3 regions of the Serratia sp. ID 25-353 genome follow, and region 3 is predicted to be linked to each of the others. Evidence: predicted binding sites of a transcription regulator. Region 3 holds the regulator's gene; each other region holds the start of a gene.
What was found. Region 3 encodes sigma-54, which starts transcription at its own class of promoters, with help from an activator protein. Its sites were predicted from a motif close to GTTGGCACANNTTTCGCTNT; they were not measured.
Positions count from the first base shown of each region.

Region 1: the regulator sigma-54 is predicted to act here: its motif matches at 3,022-3,041, upstream of glnK (P-II family nitrogen regulator).
Region 2: the regulator sigma-54 is predicted to act here: its motif matches at 2,748-2,767, upstream of glnA (glutamate--ammonia ligase).

Region 1 covers NZ_CM139236.1:3,161,392-3,166,752, forward strand. Annotated here, with positions in the region: gene ACYF6X_RS15300 (YbaY family lipoprotein) at 1-124, opposite strand, end outside; gene tesB (acyl-CoA thioesterase II) at 356-1,219, shown strand; gene amtB (ammonium transporter AmtB) at 1,310-2,596, opposite strand; gene glnK (P-II family nitrogen regulator) at 2,633-2,971, opposite strand; gene smdB (multidrug efflux ABC transporter permease/ATP-binding subunit SmdB) at 3,250-5,028, opposite strand; gene smdA (multidrug efflux ABC transporter permease/ATP-binding subunit SmdA) at 5,021-5,361, opposite strand, start outside.
Region 2 covers NZ_CM139236.1:5,027,270-5,032,630, reverse strand. Annotated here, with positions in the region: gene glnG (nitrogen regulation protein NR(I)) at 1-7, opposite strand, end outside; gene glnL (nitrogen regulation protein NR(II)) at 16-1,065, opposite strand; gene glnA (glutamate--ammonia ligase) at 1,259-2,668, opposite strand; gene typA (ribosome-dependent GTPase TypA) at 3,039-4,862, shown strand; gene yihX (glucose-1-phosphatase) at 5,029-5,361, shown strand, end outside.
Region 3 covers NZ_CM139236.1:4,483,546-4,488,906, forward strand. Annotated here, with positions in the region: gene kdsC (3-deoxy-manno-octulosonate-8-phosphatase KdsC) at 1-70, shown strand, start outside; gene lptC (LPS export ABC transporter periplasmic protein LptC) at 67-645, shown strand; gene lptA (lipopolysaccharide ABC transporter substrate-binding protein LptA) at 614-1,153, shown strand; gene lptB (LPS export ABC transporter ATP-binding protein) at 1,160-1,885, shown strand; gene rpoN (RNA polymerase factor sigma-54) at 1,938-3,371, shown strand; gene hpf (ribosome hibernation promoting factor) at 3,395-3,682, shown strand; gene ptsN (PTS IIA-like nitrogen regulatory protein PtsN) at 3,838-4,299, shown strand; gene rapZ (RNase adapter RapZ) at 4,429-5,283, shown strand; gene npr (PTS phosphocarrier protein NPr) at 5,280-5,361, shown strand, end outside.

The sequences.
Region 1 (5,361 bases), 1.3 Mb from region 3:
TCTGCGTTTGCGCAGCCGCCGGGTTACCGGCCGCCTGTGTAGGCACATCAGCACTCTTTTGCGCGCATCCTGCCAGCGTGATCGTCAGTGCCGCGGCACCGCCTACGATTTGCCAGAGTTTCATGGATCGGTCTCCTTTTTTATTATCAACATGTTGGTGGCTTTCACCACCTCACCTATTAAACCTAGCACAAAACACTGATAAATCCACTTTGCCCCGCCTATTAATCACTTAAACAGGCCAAGGCGCCCAGGATTAAGAGCATTCTCATCGGCCCTTTAACGCAAAATGTTGACGCCGCGCCGTGATATTCCGCACACTGCGCAAAATGATTATTAGAAAGGTAACAATTTTATGAGCCAGGCATTGCAAAACCTCCTCGATCTGCTGGATCTGGAGAAAATCGAAGAAGGGCTGTTCCGCGGCCAGAGTGAAGATCTGGGGCTGCGCCAGGTGTTCGGCGGACAGGTGGTCGGCCAGGCGCTGTACGCCGCCAAGCAGACGGTGCCTGACGAGCGCAGCGTGCATTCGTTCCACAGCTACTTCCTGCGCCCAGGCGACAGCAGCAAGCCTATCGTTTACGACGTGGAAACCCTGCGCGACGGCAACAGCTTCAGCGCACGCCGCGTCAGCGCCATCCAGCACGGCAAACCTATCTTCTATATGACCGCCTCCTTCCAGAGCCCGGAGGCAGGTTTCGAGCACCAGAACCTGATGCCGGACGTGCCGCCGCCGGAAGGGCTGTTGTCTGAATCAGAGATCGCCCAGAAGCTGGCGCATATGCTGCCGGAAAAAGTGCGCGAAAAATTTATCGGCCAGAAGCCGATCGAAATGCGCCCGGTGAAATTCCACAATCCGTTGAAAGGCAGCGTGGAAGAACCCCATCGCTACGTGTGGTTCCGCGCCAACGGCAGCATGCCGGACGATCAACGCATCCACCAATACCTGCTGGGCTACGCGTCGGACTTTAACTTCCTGCCGACCGCGCTGCAGCCGCACGGCGTCGGCTTCCTCGAGCCGGGCATGCAGGTGGCCACCATTGACCACTCCATGTGGTTCCACCGTCCGTTCCGCATGGATGACTGGCTGCTGTATGCGGTGGAGAGCTCCTCCGCCTCCGGCGCACGGGGCTTTGTACGCGGCCAGATCTATACCCGCGACGGCGTACTGGTCGCCACCACCGTGCAGGAAGGGGTGATTCGCCAGCGCGACGCCTGATCCGCAGCATAAAGAAAGGGGCGATGTTTCCATCGCCCCTTTTGGCTTCATCATTATTTTAGTCTTTAGCGCACTGCCCTGCTTCGAGTCTTATTGGTTGTAGGCGCTCTCGCCGTGACTGTTGACGTCCAGCCCCTCGCGTTCCTGCTCTTCCGGCACTCTCAGACCCACCATCGCTCCCGCGATCTTGAAGGCGATAAAGGCGACGACGCTCGACCATACCAGCGTGATCAGCACGCTCACCAGCTGGATCCAGACCTGATGGCCCATCGTCACCCCTTCGGCATAGCCGGTGCCGCCCAGTGAAGAGGCGGTGAACACCCCGGTCAGCAGACAGCCGACGATGCCGCACACCCCGTGTACGCCGAACACGTCGCAGGTGTCGTCCACTTTCAGCCATTTCTTCAGCGTCACTACGCCCCACAGGCCGGCGACGCCGCCCACCAGGCCGATGATCAACGCCCCGCCCACGCCCACGGTGCCCGCCGCCGGCGTCACCGCAACCAGCCCGGCGATCATGCCGGAGCAGGCGCCCAGCAGCGAAGGCTTGCCGCGCAGCACCCACTCGGCGAAGGTCCAGGAGAGAATGGCGCCCGCAGTGGCGACCACGGTATTGAGGAATGCCAGGGCCGCAATGCCGTTGGCCGCGCTGGCGGAGCCGGCGTTGAAACCGAACCAGCCGATATACAGGATGGACGCCCCGGTAAACACCATCGGCAGGTTGTGCGGTTTGAACGCCTCTTTACCGAAGCCGGCGCGCTTGCCGATCAGGTAGGCACCGATCAACCCGGCGCTGGCGGCGTTGATGTGCACCACGGTGCCGCCGGCGAAGTCCAATGCGCCGTCGGCGGCCAGGTAGCCGCCGCCCCACACCATGTGCGCAATCGGCAGATAAGACAGGGTGAACCATACGATCGCGAAGATCAGCACCGCCGAGAAGCGAATGCGTTCGGCGAAGCCCCCCACCACCAGCGCCACGGTAATGCAGGCGAAGGACGCCTGGAAGGCGACGTGGATCATCTGGCTGATGCTGCCGGTGACGCTGTCGATGCCGATGCCTTTCAGCATCGCCGTTTCGAACCCGCCAAACACCGCATTGCCCTCGCTGAACGCCAGGCTGTAGCCATACAACACCCACAGTACGCAGACCAGCGCGAAGGTGACGGTGACCTGCGTCAGCATCGACAGCACGTTTTTGCCGCGCAGCAGGCCACCATAAAACAACGCGATGCCCGGCAGCGTCATGAACAGCACCAACGCGGTGCAGATCATCATAAAGGCGTTGTCGGGCTTATCGGCGACCGCCGGGGCGGCCAGGGCCAAAGAAGGAACCAGGGTTACCGAACTCAGGCCCAACATGGATAACAGTCTTTTCATTATCAATCCATCCCCATCACTTAACTGAGTTCGCGGTTACAGTGCCGATTCGTCGGTTTCGCCGGTGCGAATGCGGATCACGCGTTGCAACTCGGCAACGAAAATTTTGCCGTCGCCGATTTTGCCGGTGTAGGCGGCTTTGCTAATCACATCAACCACTTCATCCAACTGATCGTCGGCAATGGCGATATCGATTTTAACCTTGGGCAGGAAGTTGACGTTATACTCGGCGCCGCGATACAGCTCGGCATGCCCCTTCTGGCGGCCAAAGCCCTTCACTTCGGTTACGGTCAACCCCTGAATGCCCACGGAGGACAGAGCCTCGCGCACGTCCTCCAGCTTGAACGGTTTGATTACCACGGTCACCAGCTTCATATTGCCCCTCCACGAATTAAGCCCAAACTCACCCCTGGTACGCGTCATATGTAGCAAGGGCTGTGCCATATTTAATTTTGCATGGTGATTCAGTGGATTAGCGGGTACGCGGGCACCATCAGGCCCCGTCGCCGTACCGATACCTTAAATTGATTAAATATCGCGCACTAATTTGGTGCGCATCGCGTCGAAAAAGTGCAGAAAGGGGGCGTGATGCAGGCGGGTTGCCTGCTTGTGGTGCGAGGGAAAGAAAGAAGGGCCGCGATCGCGGCCCATGTTCAGGCGGGTTGGCTCTCTTCGCGCACCGCTTCCGCCAGCTGCTCGCCCGCCAGCTGCAGCTGGTACATCTGGTAGTAGCGCCCCTGCTGCGCCAGCAGCTGCTGATGGTTACCCTGCTCTACCGCCTGGCCGCGATGCAGCACCAGGATGGAATCGGCATCGACGATGGTCGACAGCCGGTGGGCGATCACCACCAGCGTGGTGTGCTCGCGGATCGCACGCAACGCGCGCTGGATCGCCTGTTCGGTGCCCGAGTCGATGTTGGCGGTCGCCTCGTCGAGGATCAGGATCTGCGGCGCCTGCACCAAGACCCGCGCCATCGCCAGCAGCTGTTTCTGCCCGACCGACAGGTTATTGCCCTGCTCCCCCAGCCGGGTGTGAATACCCTGCGGGAAGCCGCGCACCAGATCCGCCAGCTGCACCGTTTCCAGCGCCCGCCACACGGCGTCTTCCTCGATGTTGCGCCCCAACGTGACGTTGGCCAGCACCGAATCGGCGATCACCACCGGATCCTGCTGCACCATCGCCACGCCCTGGCGCAGCGTGCGGTGCGACAGGCTGGATAGCGGGCGGCCATCGAGGCGCACTTCCCCTTCGCTGACCGGGTAATAGCCCATCAGCAGGTTGGCTAAGGTGCTCTTGCCGCTGCCGGTATGCCCAACCAGCGCCACGAAGCCGCGCGAAGGCACCGCCAGCGAAATGTGCTGCAGCACCTTTTTGTCCGCGCGGTAAGCGAAGCTCAGATCGGTGATGTCGATGCGGCCACCGGCCAACGGACGATCGTCGGCGCCGTAACTCTGCTGGCTGCGATCCATCAGCTCGAAAATGCGTTCGCCGGCCACTACCGCCTGCTGCAGGATCGATTGCTGCGACGTGAGCTCGATCAGCGGTTCGTTCAGGCGCCCCAGGTAGTTGATGAAGGCGTAGAGCACGCCGACGCCAATCACCCCCTCGCCGCTGAAGCCGAACAGCATCAGCAATCCGCACAGCACCAGCGCCGAAAACAGGCTGAGCAGCGGCCGCAGCAGGAAACCGTCGAGCCGCAGGGTCTGCATGCGCGCCAGATAGTGCGACTGGCTGGCGGCGCTCATGCGTTCGCCGAAGCGCACCTGCTGGCGGAACTGCTGAATCACGCCCATGCCGTTGATCACTTCGTTGAAGCCGTCGTTGATGTCCGCCAGATAGCTGCGCACCCGTCGCACGATCGGTGTGCTGTAGTATTGATAGATGCCCATCACCACGAACACCGCCGGGAAGATGCAGACCGCCACCAGCGCCATGCGCCAGTCGAGGCTGAACATCGCCACCAGCATGGTGCCGATCAGCGCGGCGCTTTTCAGCACCGTGGAGACCACCATCACGTACAGATCCTTGATCACCTCGGTGTCGTTGGTGACGCGCGAGATCAATTGCCCGACCGGCTGCGTATCGAAGGCGCTGAGCGGCTGGCGCAGCGCGGCGTCCATCACGTCGGTGCGCAGCCGCTGCACCACGCCCACCGCCGCCTGGTTGAACAGCAGCGCCTGAAAGTAGTGCAGCGCCGCCGCCAGCAGCTCCAGCAGAATGTAAGCCGCCGCCAGCCCGCCGACGATCATCAGCGGCAGTTGTCCTTTGGCGACGTAGTTATCGATAAAATAGCTCACCAGGATCGGCCCGGCGACTTCCGCCGCCGCCGCTATCCACAGCATCAACACCGCCAGCCCCAGCGGTTTGCGGTACGGCGAGCCGTAGGCCAGCAGCCGCTTCAGCGTCGGCCACAGCTTTTGCACTTTATTCATCGGCCAACGCCTCCTCGCCGTTTTCCGGCGCTTCGTCCAGCGCCGCTTCCAGCTGCTGATAACGGTACATATCGCGATACCAGCCCGGCTGCGCCGCCAGCGCAGCCGGATCGCCGCGCTGGGCAACGCCACCGTGCTGCATCACCAGGATCTCGCTGGCTTCAGTCAATGCCGACAGCCGGTGCGCGCTGATGATCACCGTGCGATCTTGCCCCCAGCTGCGCAGGTTATGCAGGATCTGGTGTTCGGTACGGCCGTCCACCGCCGACAACGCGTCGTCGAGGATCAGGATCTCCGCATCCAGCAGCAGCGCACGCGCAATGGAGATACGCT
Region 2 (5,361 bases), 540 kb from region 3:
GTTGCATAGCAAACCTCACTGACGAATGGGCAGGTAGACCGAGAATTCGGTATGACCTGGCCAACTGTTGAATTCAATTTTTCCGCAATGCTGATCGATAAGATTGCGGGCGATGGATAATCCCAGGCCGGTACCGCCCTCACGGCCGCTGACCATCGGGTAGAACAGCGTGTCCTGCAGCTGCGCCGGCACGCCGGGGCCGTCGTCTTCGACGTCGATGCGCGCCGCCAGGCGGTAGCGGGTGCCGTGCAACGTAATCTGAAACGCGGTGCGGGTGCGCAGCGTGATGGTGCCGCCCGCCTCGCCCAGCGCCTGCAGCGCATTGCGGGTGATGTTCAGCAGCACCTGTTCAATCTGATCCGGGTCGTGGGCCATTTCCGGCAGGCTCGGATCGTAGTCGCGCACCAGCGTGACGTTATCCGGCATTTCCAGCGACACCAGCTGGCAGACGCGCTCCGCGACCTGATGAATGCTCTGGGTAATGTGCTGACCGGGCCGCTGCGGGCCGAGCAGGCGATCCACCAGATTGCGCAGCCGATCGGCCTGCTCGATGATCACCTTGGTGTATTCGGTCAGCGCCGGATCGGGCAGCGCCTTGGCCAACAGCTGCGCCGCGCCGCGCAGGCCGCCCAGCGGATTTTTAATCTCGTGCGCCAAACCGCGTACCAGATCGCGGGCCGCCACCTGTTGAGCATGCTGCAGCTGTTCCTGGCTCAGGCGGCGCTGATTGTCCATCGGCGCCAGCTCGACCAGGATATAGCCTTCCGGCAGCGCCTGAGCGGTCAGAGAAAGGATGTGCGCGCGTCCGTCGACCACCAGGGTCACTTCGTTGTCGGTAAAGCCCTGACCGGCGCGCAGGCTTTCGCGCATCAAAGAGACGTTCAGCGAAAAATAACCGAGCAAATCGGGCAGCGGCGTACCGAACAGCTTGCGGGAGCTTTGCGCCAGCAGTTGCTGTGCCGCCGGGTTGGCGTAGTGAACCGCCAGTGAGTCATCCAACAGCAGGATGCTGTTGATGAGTGAATTGAGGATCTGCCCAGCATCGGGCAGCTTGCCAGTTGCCATACAGCAGACTCCTGCACCTTTTTAGTGCATCTATCCTACTCCATCCGGGATCGGCGCGGTATGGAATAGTTTTGCAGAAAATACGGTGGAGAAAAAAACCCATCCGAAGATGGGCTGAAAGTTTCCACGGCAACAAAAAAGCGATAACAAAAATGTGGGCGCCGTCCGCCTGTGCAGACGGCGCGGGTAGGGCTTAGACGCTGTAGTACAGTTCGAACTCAACCGGGTGTGGCGTCATGCGAACGCGGTCCATCTCTTCTTTGCGCAGTTCGATGTAGGCATCGATTGCATCGTCGGTGAACACGCCGCCACGGGTCAGGAACTCGCGGTCTTCGTTCAGTGCGGCCATTGCCTCGTCCAGTGAGCCGGCCACTTTTGGGATCTCGGCTTCTTCTTCCGGCGGCAGGTCGTACAGGTTTTTGTCCATGGCGTCGCCAGGGTGGATCTTGTTGATGATGCCGTCCAGGCCGGCCATCAGCAGCGCGGCGAAGCACAGGTATGGGTTAGCCGCCGGATCCGGGAAGCGGGCTTCGATGCGGCGCGCTTTCGGGCTGGAGACCACCGGGATGCGGATGGACGCAGAGCGGTTACGGGCGGAGTAAGCCAGCATCACCGGCGCTTCGTAGCCTGGCACCAGACGCTTGTACGAGTTGGTGGTCGGGTTGGCCAGCGCATTGATCGCCTTGGCGTGCTTGATGATGCCGCCGATGTAGAACAGCGCGGTTTCAGACAGGCCGCCGTATTTATCGCCGGCGAACAGGTTGGTGCCGTTCTTGGAGAGCGACATGTGGCAGTGCATGCCGGAACCGTTGTCGCCGAACATGGGCTTCGGCATGAAGGTCGCGGTTTTGCCGAAGGCGTGCGCCACGTTGTGCACCACATATTTGTAGATCTGAATTTCGTCGGCTTTCTTGGTCATGGTGTTGAAGCGGGTTGCCACTTCGTTCTGACCGGCGGTCGCCACTTCGTGGTGGTGCGCTTCAACCACCAGGCCCATCTCTTCCATGGTCAGACACATGGTGGAACGCAGATCCTGCGAAGAGTCGACCGGTGGAACCGGGAAGTAACCGCCTTTCACCGCCGGACGGTGGCCTTTGTTGCCGCCGTCGTATTTTGTACCGGAGTTCCAGGCGCCTTCGATGTCGTCGATGGCCACGTGGGACCCGCGGATGCTGCTGCCGAAGCGGATATCGTCGAACAGGAAGAACTCAGGCTCTGGCCCGAACAGCACGGTATCCGCGATGCCGGAGGAGCGCAGAAAGTCTTCGGCGCGTTTGGAGATGGAGCGCGGGTCGCGATCGTAGCCTTGCATGGTGCCCGGCTCGAGAATGTCGCAGCGAATGATCAGCGTTGGTTCTTCGAAGAACGGATCCAGAACCGCCGTGCTGGCGTCCGGCATCAGCACCATGTCAGATTCGTTGATGCCCTTCCAACCACCGATAGAGGAGCCGTCAAACATTTTACCTTCTTCGAAGAAGTCGGCGTTTACCTGGTGAGCCGGGATCGTCACGTGCTGTTCCTTACCCTTGGTGTCAGTGAAACGCAGGTCTACGAATTTCACTTCATGCTCATTCAGCATCGTCAAAACGTGTTCAGCGGACATACTTAACTCTCCCGGTTTATCATTGTCGTCGTCGTGGAACGAATCTGTGGAACTGGCTTTTTTTCGCCTTGAAAAGACTAAAGCGAAAAGCGTGCCAACTTTTTAAAAAGGCGTTCATCGCCTTTCTGCGCGGGTTTTACCCAGCCACAGTATGCACCACCAACGATAATTTGCACTGTTATGGTGCAATAAGGGTGAGCGTGGGCACTGAAATGGTGCAAAAGTGCAACGATTGCGGCTTTTTGCACCGTGAAAGGGATCACAAACTGACCGGTACGCGGTTGTTTATAAGAGATGGTTGTGATCTTGTTTAGTCCCTCGCTTAATACGTGTACAATAGCGCGCTATTTCTAATGCCCGAGGCAAAGCTGTGATCGAAAATTTGCGTAACATCGCCATTATTGCCCACGTTGACCATGGTAAAACCACCCTGGTTGACAAGCTGCTGCAACAATCCGGTACTTTCGGAGAGCGTGCGGAAGCGACCGAACGCGTAATGGACTCCAACGATTTGGAGAAAGAGCGTGGGATTACCATCCTCGCAAAAAACACCGCCATTAATTGGAACGGTTACCGTATCAACATCGTGGATACCCCAGGACACGCCGACTTCGGCGGCGAGGTAGAGCGCGTGATGTCGATGGTTGACTCGGTGCTGCTGGTTGTGGATGCAATGGATGGCCCTATGCCGCAAACCCGCTTCGTGACTAAGAAGGCCTTCGCCAACGGTCTGAAGCCGATCGTGGTCATCAACAAGGTTGACCGTCCTGGCGCGCGCCCTGACTGGGTTGTGGATCAGGTGTTCGACCTGTTCGTGAATCTCGACGCGACCGACGAGCAGCTCGACTTCCCGATCATCTACGCTTCTGCGCTGAACGGCATCGCCGGCGTCGACCACACCGACATGGCGGAAGACATGACCCCGCTGTATCAGGCGATCGTCGACCACGTGTCTGCGCCGCAGGTTGAGCTGGAAGCGCCATTCCAGATGCAGATCTCCCAGTTGGACTACAACAACTACCTGGGCGTTATCGGCATCGGCCGCATCAAGCGCGGTAAAGTGAAGCCGAACCAGCAGGTCACCATCATCGACAGCGAAGGTAAAACTCGCAACGGTAAAGTGGGCAAAGTGCTGGGTCACCTGGGTCTGGAGCGTATCGACAGCACCCTGGCGGAAGCGGGCGACATCATCGCCATCACCGGCCTGGGCGAGCTGAACATCTCCGACACCATCTGCGACACCAACGCCGTAGAAGCGCTGCCGGCGCTGTCCGTCGACGAACCGACCGTAACCATGTTCTTCAACGTCAACACCTCGCCGTTCTGCGGTAAAGAAGGCAAGTACGTGACGTCGCGTCAGATCCTTGACCGTCTGAACAAAGAGCTGGTGCACAACGTGGCGCTGCGCGTTGAAGAAACCGACGATGCGGACGCCTTCCGCGTCTCCGGTCGTGGCGAGCTGCACCTGTCGGTGCTGATCGAAAACATGCGTCGCGAAGGTTTCGAGCTGGCGGTATCCCGTCCGAAAGTTATCTTCCGCGAAATCGATGGCCGCAAGCAGGAGCCATTCGAGAACGTGACGCTGGATATCGAAGAGCAGCATCAGGGTTCCGTGATGCAGGCGATGGGTGAGCGTAAAGCCGACCTGAAAAACATGGATCCGGACGGTAAGGGCCGCGTGCGTCTCGACTACGTGATCCCAAGCCGCGGTCTGATCGGCTTCCGTAACGAATTCATGACCATGACTTCGGGTACCGGCCTGCTGTACTCCACCTTCAGCCACTACGACGACGTGCGTCCGGGCGAAGTGGGTCAGCGCCAGAACGGCGTGCTGATCTCCAACGGCCAGGGCAAAGCGGTAGCGTTCGCGCTGTTCGGCCTGCAGGATCGCGGCAAGCTGTTCCTGGGCCACGGCGCAGAAGTGTATGAAGGCCAGATCATCGGTATTCACTCACGTTCTAACGACCTGACCGTAAACTGCCTGACCGGTAAGAAGCTGACCAACATGCGTGCTTCCGGTACTGACGAAGCGACTACCCTGGTTCCGGCCATCAAAATGACCCTGGAGCAAGCTCTGGAGTTCATCGATGACGACGAACTGGTAGAAGTGACGCCAACCTCGATCCGTATCCGTAAGCGTCACCTGACGGAAAACGATCGTAAGCGTGCCAGCCGTGGTCCTAAAGACGCTTAATCGCTGATTGAGTGTCTCATGCTTAGGGCGCGGTTCTCGCGCCCTGAGTGTTTTCCTCTGTTGTTCCCCGTTTGTGCGGCGCGCTATGCGCTTTTCCGTTCGCTCCCTGTTCAGCTGTTCCTTTTCCCGCTACAGTGAAATCTCACCGGCCCATCAGGAGAGGACTATGCTGTATATCTTTGATTTAGGTAATGTGATCGTCGATATCGATTTCAAGCGTGTGCTGGGCGTGTGGAGCAATTTGAGCGGCACGCCGTTGGCGGTGCTGTCCGATCGTTTCGCCATGGGTGAGGTGTTCCAGCAACATGAACGCGGTGAAATCAGCGACGAAGACTTCGCCGGCAAGCTGTGCGATGAAATGGGCATCGCGCTCAGCTTCGAGCAATTCGCCACCGGCTGGCAGGCGGTATTCGTCGCGCTTCGCCCGGAGGTGATCGACATCATGCAGCGCCTGCGCAACGAGGGTAACCGGGTGGTGGTACTGTCGAACACCAACCGT
Region 3 (5,361 bases):
GCGCGAACTGTGCGACATCATTCTTTTGGCTCAAAATAAGCTGGAGGACGCCAAAGGGCTGTCGATATGAGTAAAACCAAACTGTGGATCACCATCCTGTTGACGGTGATCGTTCTGGCGCTGATCGGCTGGAACATGACGGACTTCAGCGACGACACGGCCCCTGGCCCGGTCAACGATAAGGATCCGACCTACCAGAGCCAGCACACGGTCACCGTGGTGTACAACCCGGCCGGCAAGCTGAATTACAAACTGGTGGCGGAAGACGCGAAGTATTACACCGCCGGCGAACTGAGCTGGTTCACCCAGCCGGTAATGACGCTGTTCGATGAGAATGCGGTGGCCACCTGGTCAGTTCGCGCCGATCGCGCCAAACTGACTAAAGACCGGATGCTGTATCTGTATGGTCACGTCGAGGTAAACAGCCTGACCACCACCTCGCAGCTGGAAAAAATTAAGACGGACAACGCTCAGGTAAACCTGGTCACCCAGGACGTCACCTCCGATGACGAAGTCACGCTTTACGGGACCAATTTTACCTCTAACGGCATGAAAATGCGTGGGAACCTGCGGACCAAAACCGCTGAGCTGATTGATAAGGTTAAGACCAACTATGAAATTCAGAACCAAAAACCAACTCCGTAACCTGTTGCTCGGCAGCTTAGTTTTGGCCGCCAGCGCCCCCGCTCTGGCGCTGAAATCCGACTCCAGCCAGCCGGTGAGCATCGACTCGCTCAAACAGTCGTTGGACATGCAGAGCAACGTCAGCACCTTCACCGACAACGTGGTGATCAAACAGGGCACCATCGATATTCGCGCCGACAAGGTGGTGGTCACCCGCCCGGGCGGAGATCAGAATAAGACCTATATTGAAGCGTTCGGCAACCCGGTAACCTTCTACCAGATGCAGGACAGCGGCAAGCCGGTCAAAGGCCACGCGCAGAAAGTGCGTTACGACGTGGCGACCCAGCTGGTGACCCTGACGGGCAACGCCTATCTGGAGCAGCTCGACAGCAACGTGAAAGGCGATCGCATCACCTATCTGGTGCAACAGCAGCAAATGCAGGCGTTTAGCGACAAAGGCAAACGCGTGACAACGGTTCTGGTACCGTCGCAGTTGCAAGACAAAAACGAGCAAAAAAAGAGTAACTAATCACTTATGGCAACACTCATCGCAGAAAACCTGGCGAAAGCCTACAAGGGCCGTAAAGTTGTCGAAGACGTCAGCCTGAAAGTGAAATCCGGCGAGATCGTCGGCCTGCTCGGGCCGAACGGCGCCGGTAAAACCACCACCTTCTACATGGTGGTCGGCATCGTGCCACGCGACGCCGGGCGCATCGTGATCGACGAAGAAGACATCAGCCTGCTGCCACTGCACGCCCGCGCGCGCCGCGGCATCGGCTATCTGCCGCAGGAAGCGTCGATCTTCCGCCGCCTGAGCGTGTACGACAACCTGATGGCGGTGCTGGAGATCCGTCCCGATCTCACCAGCGAACAGCGCGAAGACCGCGCCAAAGAGCTGATGGAAGAGTTCCACATCTCCCATCTGCGCGACAGCCTCGGCCAGGCGCTGTCCGGTGGTGAACGCCGCCGCGTCGAAATCGCCCGCGCGCTGGCGGCCAACCCGAAATTCATTCTGCTGGACGAACCCTTCGCCGGGGTGGATCCGATTTCCGTTATCGACATCAAAAAAATCATCGAGCACCTGCGTGACAGCGGCCTGGGCGTGCTGATCACCGACCACAACGTGCGCGAGACGCTGGACGTATGTGAACGCGCCTACATCGTCAGCCAGGGCAAACTGATTGCCCACGGCACGCCGGATGCTATTCTGGCCGACGAGCAGGTAAAACGCGTTTATCTGGGCGAAGAGTTCCGCCTCTAAGCGCCGGCGCGCCCTGCGGGGCGACACCGTTAACGGAAGTAGACAGAAAACTATGAAGCAAGGTTTGCAACTCAGGCTCAGCCAACAGCTGGCCATGACTCCTCAGCTCCAGCAGGCGATCCGCCTGCTGCAGTTGTCCACGCTTGAGCTTCAGCAAGAGATCCAGCTGGCGCTGGAGAGCAATCCGCTGCTTGAACAGACCGATCTGCACGACGAAATCGACGCCAAAGAAACCCAGGAAACCGAGGGGCTCGATACCCGCGAGGCGCTGGAACAGAAAGACATGCCGGAAGAGCTGCCGCTGGACGCCACCTGGGATGAGATCTACACCGCCGGCACGCCGTCCGGCACCGGCACCGACTACAGCGACGACGAGCTGCCGGTCTATCAGGGCGAGACCACCCAAACGCTGCAGGATTACCTGATGTGGCAGGTAGATCTGACGCCGTTTTCCGATACCGACGCCGCCATCGCCACCTCCATCGTCGACGCGGTGGACGACACCGGCTATCTCACCGTGCCGCTGGAAGACATTCTGGAAAGCCTGGGCGACGAGAACGTGACCCTTGAAGAAGTCGAGGCGGTGTTGAAGCGCGTGCAGCGTTTCGATCCGATCGGCGTCGCCGCGCGCGATCTGCGCGATTGCCTGCTGGTGCAGCTCTCCCAATACGCCAAAGACACCCCTTATCTGGCCGAAGCGCGGCTGATCATCAGCGAGCATCTGGATCTGTTGGCCAACCACGACTTTCGCAGCCTGATGCGATCAACCCGGCTAAAAGAAGATACACTGAAAGAAGCGATGCTGCTGATTCAGTCGCTCGATCCGCGCCCGGGGCAGTCGATCAATACCGGCGAATCGGAATACGTGATCCCGGACGTGCTGGTGCGCAAGACGCAGAACACGTGGACGGTCGAGCTCAACGGCGACAGCGTGCCGCGTTTGAAGATCAATCAGCAGTACGCCGCGCTGGGCAACAGCGCCCGCAGCGAAGCCGACGGCCAGTTCATCCGCAGCAACCTGCAGGAAGCCAAGTGGTTGATTAAAAGCCTGGAAAGCCGCAACGAGACGCTGCTGAAGGTCACCCGCTGCATCGTCAGCCAACAGCAGGCGTTCTTCGAGCAAGGCGAAGAGTTTATGAAACCCATGGTGCTGGCGGATATCGCCCAGGCCGTGGAGATGCATGAATCGACGATCTCGCGCGTCACCACGCAGAAGTTTTTGCACAGCCCGCGCGGCATCTTCGAATTGAAATATTTCTTCTCCAGCCACGTGAATACCGACAGCGGCGGCGAAGCCTCCTCGACGGCGATCCGCGCGTTGGTGAAGAAATTGATTGCGGCGGAAAACCCCGCCAAACCACTCAGCGACAGCAAGCTGGCCACCTTGCTCTCCGATCAGGGGATCATCGTGGCGCGGCGCACCGTCGCCAAGTACCGAGAGTCTTTGTCCATCCCGCCGTCGAACCAGCGTAAACAGTTGGTTTGACCTCTATTGAGAAGGAAGACACTATGCAGCTCAACATTACCGGACACCACATCGAAATCACCGATCCGTTGCGCGAGTTCGTGAACAACAAGTTCGCCAAACTCGAACAGTATTTTGATCGCATCAATCAGGTGTATGTTGTATTAAGTGTGGAAAAAGTGCAGCAAATTGCGGAAGCAACGGTGCACGTGAATGGAGGCGAGTTGCACGCCACCTCGGAAGACGAGAATATGTATGCCGCAATTGATACGCTGATCGACAAATTGGCACGTCAATTGAACAAACATAAAGACAAATTGAAGCAACACTGACACCCTAACCCATTCCATGAGGTTGCATCTGTCGCAGCCTCGCCCTTCGGCGCGTGACCCGCATGGGTGACGCGCCGAACGGTAATCAGGGTTAAAACCGACGAAAAACCGCCTTGCCGGGTGCGCCCGGCGGCGCGGTTTTAAGTGAAGATGAGATGAACAACGAATATATGCAATTAAGCTCGGTGTTAAACATCGAGTGCACCAAAAGCTCGGTACACTGCACCAGCAAGAAGCGGGCTTTGGAAATTATCAGCGAACTGGCCGCCAAACAGCTCAATCTGCCTTCGCAGGTGGTGTTTGACGCGGTTCTCACCCGGGAACGCATGGGCAGCACCGGTATCGGCAACGGTATCGCCATTCCCCACGGCAAACTGGAAGAGGACACACTGCGGGCCGTTGGCGTGTTTATCCGTCTCGACCAACCCATCGCTTTCGACGCTATCGACAACCAGCCGGTCGACCTGCTGTTCGCGCTGCTGGTGCCTGCCGATCAGTGCAAAACCCATTTGCATACCCTGTCGCTGGTCGCCAAACGCCTGGCCGACAAAACCGTATGCCGCCGCCTGCGCGCCGCGCAGAGCGACGAAGAGCTTTACCAAATCATCACCGAGTGATGCCCGGCCGGCGTGACTTCCAGCCCGGATAACGATACTGTTTCACGATGATGGATCCGGCTGCGGCCGGAATAACAAAGTTTCCACCGGTGGCGATGAACGCCGCCGCGATGCCAGGGGAGTTGCCACATGGTGCTGATGATTGTCAGCGGCCGTTCCGGTTCCGGAAAATCCGTCGCCTTGCGGGCGCTGGAAGACATGGGTTTTTACTGCGTTGACAACCTGCCGGTGGTGCTGCTGCCGCAGCTCGCCAACACGCTGGCGGAACGCAATATCTCCGCGGCGGTCAGCATCGACGTGCGCAACATGCCGGAATCGCCGGAAGTGTTCGAATACGCGATGACTCAGCTGCCGGACAGCTTCTCGCCGCAGCTACTGTTCCTCGACGCCGATCGCAATACGCTGATCCGCCGTTACAGCGACACCCGCCGCCTGCACCCGCTCTCCAGCAAAAACCTGTCGCTGGAAAGCGCCATCGACGAAGAGAGCGATCTGCTCGAACCGCTGCGCTCGCGGGCTGACCTGATTATCGACACCTCGGAAATGTCGGTGCACGAGCTGGCCGAAATGCTGCGCACCCGCCTGCTGGGCAAGCGCGAGCGCGAACTGACCATGGTGTTCGAATCCTTCGGCTTCAAGCACGGCATCCCGATCGATGCCGACTACGTGTTCGACGTGCGCTTCCTGCCGAACCCGCACTGGGATCCAAAGCTGCGGCCGATGACCGGTCTGGACAAGCCGGTCGCGTCGTTCCTCGATCGCCATACCGAAGTGCACAACTTCATCTACCAGACCCGCAGCTACCTGGAGCAATGGCTGCCGATGCTGGAAACCAACAACCGCAGCTACCTGACGGTCGCCATCGGCTGTACCGGCGGTAAACACCGCTCGGTGTACGTGGCGGAACAGCTGGCCGATTACTTCCGCTCGCGCGGCAAGAACGTGCAGTCGCGCCATCGCACGCTGGAAAAGCGCAAACAATGACGGTCAAACAAACGGTTGAAATCAAAAACAAGCTGGGCATGCACGCGCGCCCGGCGATGAAACTGTTCGAGCTGGTGC